DNA from 2 places in the Psychrobacter sp. NPDC064578 genome. Region 1 is predicted to be linked to the other one. Evidence: predicted binding sites of a transcription regulator. Region 1 holds the regulator's gene; the other holds the start of a gene.

Region 1 (4,041 bases):
TTGATGCTATTATTTGTATTTGATAGGCTCTTACCCAGTATCAGCGAACAAACTCAGTCATTTGTGATGGCAAAATGGCAACAGCTCAGTTTATTACAGCAGGAACTACCGACGGAAAACAGCTTACCCAGTCCACTTCCAGAACAACATCTAACAGATACATGGGGCGCTGCACGCAGTCAAGGTCGCAGTCATGAAGGTATCGATATCTTTGCTGCAAGAGACACACCAATACGAGCCACGACACAAGGCATCGTCAGCAAAGTTGGTGAAAATACGTTAGGCGGTCGTGTGGTGGTCGTGGTTGGACCAGGCGGCGCAGGGCATTATTATGCGCATTTAGAAGATTATGCAGATATTAGTCCAAACGACTGGGTTGATGCCGGCGATATCATCGGCTACGTCGGCGACAGTGGCAATGCAAAAGGTACGCCGCCACATGTACATTACGGTATTTATATCAGCGGCAGTGCAGTGAACCCCTATCCACTTTTACAAAAAGATTAGGGCATCGCAGCTGATCTAATGTGGGCAGCTGGAAATACCATGCTGAACGTCGAGCCTACCCCTTCTACTGATTCAATTTGTAAATTAGCCTCATGCTGATATAAAACGTGTTTAACGATTGCCAAACCTAGCCCTGTGCCGCCAGTCGCCCGACTACGACCTTTATCAATACGATAAAAACGCTCCGTCAACCGTGCGATATGCTCAGGTGCAATACCAATACCGTTGTCTTCGACGGCAAATCGGCAACCTTCTGACGTTTTTGTCCAGCTAATGGCGATATTACCGCCCTTGGGCGTGTATTTGATGGCATTAATCACCAGATTAGAAAGCGCGCTATTTAGATACATCTCTGAGCCATACAGTCCGTCATAAGTGTCTATTTGCAAGTGAATGGTATGCCCATATTCTTGATTGTACGCTTGCGCATCATCATAAACATGGGTCAGCAGCTTGGTCATATCAATATAGCTGAGCTCATGGGTTTCTTCGATTTCGATGCGAGATAACAGCAATAAGTCATTTACAATTCTATTCATACGCGCAGTCTGTTGGCTCATCAGCTCAAACCCGCGCTTCCAATGCGGCGGCATATCTGGCTGATCCGAAAAATTTTCTAGATAACCCATCATGACGGTCAACGGTGTGCGTAACTCATGCGAGACATTCGCCACAAAATCGCGGCGCATCTCTTCTAAATGATGCAAGCGCGTCACATCATAAATGATGAGCAGCTTCTCATCGCCAAAAGGCGTGAGCTCACACTTTAGATAACGCTTGGGCGCGCGCCACGAGACAATGTGCACACCATCCTGAGCACCATCGATAGGGTTGGTCGTCGCCTGATAATACTGACGAAATTCAGGCGCACTAATAAAGTCAAAAATGCACTTACCTTTATCTGACAACTGTAACAACATTAAATCTTCGGCAGCCTGATTCCACCATTCAAGCCCATCATCGTCATTGAGCAAAACCACCGCATCACGCAATGCGCGTAGTGCGCTTCTAATTTTTTTGAGTTGATCCGTTGTATTCTGCTGAGTTGCTAGCAGTGACTTATTTTGTTGGTCGCCTTGAGCCGATATTAGGGTGTTCATCCATCATCCTTATCACTATTCGCCGTTTTTCACTGTGCTACGATTAACATACTGCTTTTATAGCGAATAAAAACCGTCCGTTAAATTGGTTCAATAAAGCTAGAAAATCGATAGCCTGTCCCGCGTACTGTCTGTATCAACGTATCACATTGATGTGGTCGTAGTAATGTCCGCAAACGTTTGATATGCACATCAATGGTTCTATCTTCGATATATACATTACCGCCCCATACTTGGTCTAGCAGCTGCGTCCGCGTATAGGCACGCTCTGGATGACTCATAAAAAATGCCAATAATCGATATTCCGTAGGCCCGACATCAACCACTTTACCAGCCGCTGTCACTCGCTGACTTTTGGGATCAAGGCTCAAATTGCCGATTTCGATAGGTTTATCACTATTGAGCGCGTTACTACGCCGCAATACTGCTTTGATTCTGGATATCAACTCACGTGTCGAAAAAGGCTTGGTCATATAATCATCAGCACCAGCATCAAGGCCATGCACCTTGCTGTCCTCTTCACTTTTAGCTGTCAACATAATGACTGGTATCTCAGCGAGTAGCTCATCGTTTTTGAGTAATCGGCAAAAATCAATGCCACTTTTATCACCGGGCAGCATCCAATCTAGCAAAATCAGCGCAGGGCGGTGATCGACCACTTGTTGGTGCGCCTCAGATACATCCGCTGCCTGCAGACTATCAAATCCCGCCATCTCTAGCGTCATGACGATCATTTCACGAATCGCAGGTTCATCTTCAACAATCAAAATTTGCTCATTATACATACGGCATTCTCAGTGTTAGAGGACAACATTTAGCTGACAAAAAAGGCGATAAATGCTCGCCTGCTGCTCCCTATTAAACGGGGTAATTATGACAGTTTAATGACATTCGACTTTTAAGCGGTTCATAAGTCTCGTGACGGCTAATGCTTGGTTTACTCAATTTACTTCTAACAAGAAATTCAATGGCCCATCATTGACGCTCGACACTTGCATATTGGCACCAAATTGACCAGTTGCCACGTTTGGATATTGCGTGTTGGCATAAGCGACCAATTGCGCAAACAACGCTTGCGCCGCATCAGGTGCCATCGCACCACCAAAGTCAGGGCGACGACCCTTGTCTGTTTTTGCCATTAGCGTAAACTGTGATACCAATAACAGTCCGCCACCAACTTGCTGGACATTTTTATCCAGTTTGCCGTACTTGGCAGGATCATCATCATTGTCAAAAATACGATAGGTGAGGATTTTATCCACCATTCGCTGTGCGCTTGTTATGTCGTCATCAGGCCCTAAACCAATATAAGCCAATATGCCTTGCTCAATCGTACCAACACACTGCGCATCGACGGTGACACTAGCATGGCGTACGCGCTGTATAAGTGCTTTCATTTATAGATTCCTTACCAATTATGCCCATACAATAATACGCCGTCCATGATAAAATACGGCCATTCTCTTGCTTATTAATTATTACATCACACCCTATTTTGGTAGCCTCATTATGAATGTATTCACTACTTTACAACAGTTTGTCCCGCAGCAGCAACTGAGTAAAGTTGCTGGGCGTCTAGCCGCTAGCCGCCATCCTTATGTTAAACGCACGTTTATCCGTAGCTTTGCTAAAGCCTACAACGTCAGCTTGGACGAGTATGAGCGCCAAAGTCTCAACGCCTATGAGAGCTTTAATGATTTTTTTACTCGTGAGCTAAAAGAAGACGCGCGCCCTATCGACATGACGCCTCATGGTATCGTCAGTCCTGCCGATGGTATTATCTCGCAGTTGGGTCAAATTGACGACCATAAATTGCTCCAAGCAAAAGGTCGCTATTATGACGTTGGTCAACTGCTTGCTGACAGCGAAGATGGCCGCTATTTTGCGGATGGCAGTTTTGCGACGGTTTATCTTGCGCCCAGTAACTATCACCGTGTACATATGCCCTTCGCCGGTACTCTAACCAAAACCCGTTATGTACCGGGCACGCTGTTTTCGGTCAACAATACTACGGCGGCGAACGTGCCGGACTTATTTGCGCGTAATGAACGCTTGGTTTGTCTGTTTGATACAGCATATGGCAAAGCAGCGGTGGTGATGGTTGGGGCGATAATTGTCGCTGGTATCGAAACGGTGGCAACTGGTAAAATTTCCCGCACTGATGATATTCAAGAAGCTGAGCACAATATGAGCTTTGAAAAAGGCGATGAGTTGGGGCGTTTTTATTTAGGCTCAACCGCAATTGTCATTCTACCAAAAGGCGCAAAAGCAGATTGGCAAGATAGTATGCAAGCCGATAGTGTGGTAAAAATGGGACAGTTATTGGGTGTCGCTAACACTCCTTAGACAAGCGATTTAATGAATTAAAAAAAGCTCAGTTCAGCATCCTAATTTATGCTGAACTGAGCCTTTTATTGTGGGTAATTATCTTATC
Region 2 (4,041 bases), on a different contig from region 1:
ATACGGTACTGATGTTATCAGTGACGAAAATGGTCAAGAAGCAAAAGGTGGTTACAACCCAACTCGCGGTGCTGCTGTCGTTGCTTATGCCAAACAATTCCTAGATGAAAACTTTGCATTGGCGTCAGGTTCATATAACGATGCGACCGGCTTTAAAGTGGTCGATGGTAAGCTTGAAATTGTCCAAGGTGATAGCAGTACTGAGCTAAAAGATGCCGAAAAATTCGTTGGTTTCGTCGGTGATGCAGAAAGCCCAACGGGTATTTTATTAAAAAACAACGGTTTGCATGCAGAAATTCAAATAGATGCCAACCATCCAGTCGGTAAAGACGACCCTGCACATATCAAAGATGTGCTGCTAGAGTCAGCTATTACGGCAATTCAAGATTGTGAAGACTCAATCGCTGCCGTCGATGCAGAAGAAAAAGTGGAAGTGTATCGCAATTGGCTTGGTCTCATGAATGGTGACTTGCAAGAAACCTTTGAAAAAGGTGGCAAAACCCGCACACGTCAGCAAAATCCAGATCGTGAATACACCACCCCAGATGGTGGCAAGCTGATCCTGCCAGGTCGTTCGTTATTGCTGATTCGTAACGTCGGTCACCTCATGCAAAACCCTGCAATATTGGTCGACTTGGGTGATGGTCAAGAACAAATATTTGAAGGCTTGATGGATGGCTTGATTACACCACTATTAACGCTCAATGACCTTAAAGGTAAAAATGCGCTATCAAATTCACGTAAAGGTTCAATGTATATCGTTAAACCAAAAATGCATGGTCCTGAAGAAGTCAAAATGGCCAACGATTTATTCAATGCAGTAGAAGACTTATTAGGCTTAGAGCGTAATACCATCAAAATCGGTATCATGGATGAAGAGCGCCGTATGACGGTCAACTTGAAAGAAGCCATTCGCCAAGCGAAAGAGCGTGTCATTTTTATTAACACAGGTTTCTTAGATCGTACTGGTGATGAGATGCATACCAGCATGAATGCAGGCCCATTTGTACCTAAGGGTGAGATGAAGTCACAAGCATGGCAGCCAGCCTACGAGCAGTGGAACGTTGATATCGGTTTAGAGACTGGTTTACAAGGTGTTGCTCAAATTGGTAAAGGCATGTGGGCGAAGCCTGACGAGATGAAAGAGATGATGGACACCAAAGCTGCACATCCTAAGTCTGGAGCCAGTACCGCATGGGTACCGTCACCAACAGGGGCAACCTTGCACAGCATGCACTATCATCAAGTGAGTGTTTCTGATGTTCAAGACAGCCTAAAATCACGTGAGCGTGCCAGCTTAGACGACATTTTGACCATTCCTTTAGCAAAAAATACCAATTGGACTGATGAAGAGAAACAGCAAGAGCTAGACAATAATGCTCAGGGCATCTTAGGATATGTTGTGCGTTGGGTAAATCAAGGCGTTGGTTGTTCTAAAGTGCCGGATATCAATGATGTGGGTCTGATGGAAGACCGTGCGACTTTACGTATTTCAAGTCAACATATTGCCAACTGGTTGCATCACGATGTCGTGAGCGAGCAGCAAGTGATGGATACGATGAAGCGTATGGCAAAAGTGGTGGATGAGCAAAATGCAGGCGATAGCGACTATCAGACGATGGCAGATAGCTTTGACCACTCTTATGCCTTTAAAGCGGCCTGTGACTTAGTGTTTAAAGGTCGTGAGCAGCCGAGTGGTTATACTGAGCCATTATTGCATCAGGCACGTCTTGATCTAAAAGCAGGCTGCTAATATTGCGCAGGTTAATATTAGAATATGGCATACTTGACATTCTATTATGATACTGTCATGACTAAATGAGGCTTGTTATTGGCTTTTATACTTAATAAGAAGTCTGTGATAGCCATTGACTAAGGTTATAGTCTGGAAACAAGAGCAGTGAAAATACCTTTTTTACTGTTCTTGTAGTAATTTTCCGATCTCAATTGTGACTGTCAGTATGTCATAAACCACATTTATTATTTTTTATTAGCCGTACTTGTTAATGAACAAGTACGGCTTTATTTTTGTTAATGAAAGAGTATTCATTACGCTAGTTTCAAGTTCTTGGTAATTATATTAATCAATAGTATCTTTATCTATTTGAGCAGATAGGGATTTTTTTACAATGACCTACATTCTATAGTAGATATGGCATTCAACAAATACTGGGTTTAAAAATCTAAAAAAAATGTTGCAAATTATGTCAAAGTTGTTATGCTTGTATTCGAAGTATGAGTTTGGTAACGGATGTTACGCAACGGAGCGATAAAGACCTAAGATTACATGGCAGTTACTTTTTAATCCCAGTTATGTAAGTCATTGTTTTTTTCATCTTACTGTAATAGAACTTCGCCACACTTGTTTCTGACTAATCTCGGTAGCCAGTTACACATTATATCTTTGAGGATTTGTGACGATACCATTATGAGCACCAGCTAATAATAGCTAGCTTATTACTAAAATTGTAAAGTGGAGATACCCCATGAAAAAACTACTTTTAGCTACAGCAGTTGCTGCCCTATCTGTATCTGCAGCCAATGCAGCACCAACTGTTTATGGTAAAGCATTCTTAGCTGCCGACTACGTTAATGCTGAATATAATTCAGTTGGTAATGTAAATGACTTTGATGAAGATACAATAGAAATCAACTCTCATTCTTCACGTTTAGGTTTCAAAGGCTCTGAAGCCATGACTGCTAATACTGATGTTATTTATCAATTAGAGTATGGCACAAGCATCGATGGTGATAATGATACTTTCTCTAACCGTGATACATACCTAGGTATTAATAACAAGCAATTCGGTGAGTTCCGTGTTGGTAAAAACCAATCTAGCCTAGACAAAATTAACAACGTTGTTGTTAACGAAGGCTATTGGGATAACATGGGTACGAATGAAATGGAAGACGACGTTGTTGAAGCGTTGAATATGGCTGATAGTGGTCGTATTAATAGCTCAGTGATCTGGGCTGCACCAAAATACAATAACCTACCATTAGAATTGTATGCTATGTATAGCTCTGATGATGATAATTTCAACAATGATGCGGGCTTCGGTGTTGCAATGATGTTTGACCAAGGTACAGGCTTCACTGCTGGTGTGGCTTATGACAAAGACCAAAACATCAATGGTGATATCATCCGTGGTACGGCCACTGTAGACTTAGGAAAATACATCGCAGCCCCTATAACACTCGGTGCTTTGTATCAGGTTGCAGATTATGACTTTACTGGTTCTGAAAAAGAAAAAGGTCTAGTTGTGAGTGCTCAAATGGCGCTAGCTAACTTTGCACGTCCAGCTTCTATTTACACTCAGTACAACAAGACTGACAATCTAGCTGGTATTGATAACGCTGAATCAGATCAGATCGTTGTTGGCGGTAAGTACTTCTTTAAAGACAATATCATCATGCATGCCTATGCTGGTATGAACAATGCTGATAACGTTAATACTATGTATAACACTGGTGTTAAAGATCCTATTACTAATAAAGACATACTTGCCAAGGTAAAAGGCGATGCTGAAGTATTCGTAGTTGGTACTGGTCTAGAATACAAATTCTAATCTAAGCATTAGAATCTGATTATAAAAACTCATCCTTCGGGGTGAGTTTTTTTGTTATATCCTTTTTGAGTGGGTAGTGCGTTATAATAGCTAAGTACTAAAACTTGAATGTTTCAAAGAGTTTATGCTTTTGCCCTATATTTTTTGATGTATTTTTAGTAAAATCCTTCTTTACCAATTACCGACAGAGTACTATGACCAAGTTTATATTTGTGACCGGTGGGGTAGTGTCCTCACTAGGAAAAGGTATCACCGCAGCCTCTCTTGCAGCGGTCTTAGAAGCCCGTGGCGTGACCGTCACGATGACCAAGATGGATCCGTACATCAATGTCGATCCAGGTACGATGAGCCCATTCCAGCATGGCGAAGTATTCGTCACCGAAGATGGTGCAGAGACTGATTTAGATTTGGGTTACTATGAGCGCTTCTTACGCCATTCAAAAATGAGTAAGAGCAATAACTTTACTAGTGG

The links. Region 1 encodes PhoB, which activates phosphate uptake and scavenging genes when phosphate is short. Its sites were predicted from a motif close to TGTCATNAANCTGTCATAA; they were not measured.
Region 2: the regulator PhoB is predicted to act here: its motif matches at 2,331-2,349, upstream of ACI2JM_RS08335 (porin).

The regions. Positions count from the first base shown of each region.
Region 1 covers NZ_JBJDPI010000012.1:53,912-57,952, reverse strand. The annotation lists gene ACI2JM_RS13060 (M23 family metallopeptidase) at 1-507, shown strand, start outside; gene phoR (phosphate regulon sensor histidine kinase PhoR) at 504-1,607, opposite strand; gene phoB (phosphate regulon transcriptional regulator PhoB) at 1,688-2,392, opposite strand; gene dtd (D-aminoacyl-tRNA deacylase) at 2,549-3,004, opposite strand; gene asd (archaetidylserine decarboxylase) at 3,117-3,953, shown strand.
Region 2 covers NZ_JBJDPI010000006.1:30,129-34,169, forward strand. The annotation lists gene ACI2JM_RS08330 (malate synthase G) at 1-1,753, shown strand, start outside; gene ACI2JM_RS08335 (porin) at 2,487-3,569, shown strand; gene ACI2JM_RS08340 (CTP synthase) at 3,764-4,041, shown strand, end outside.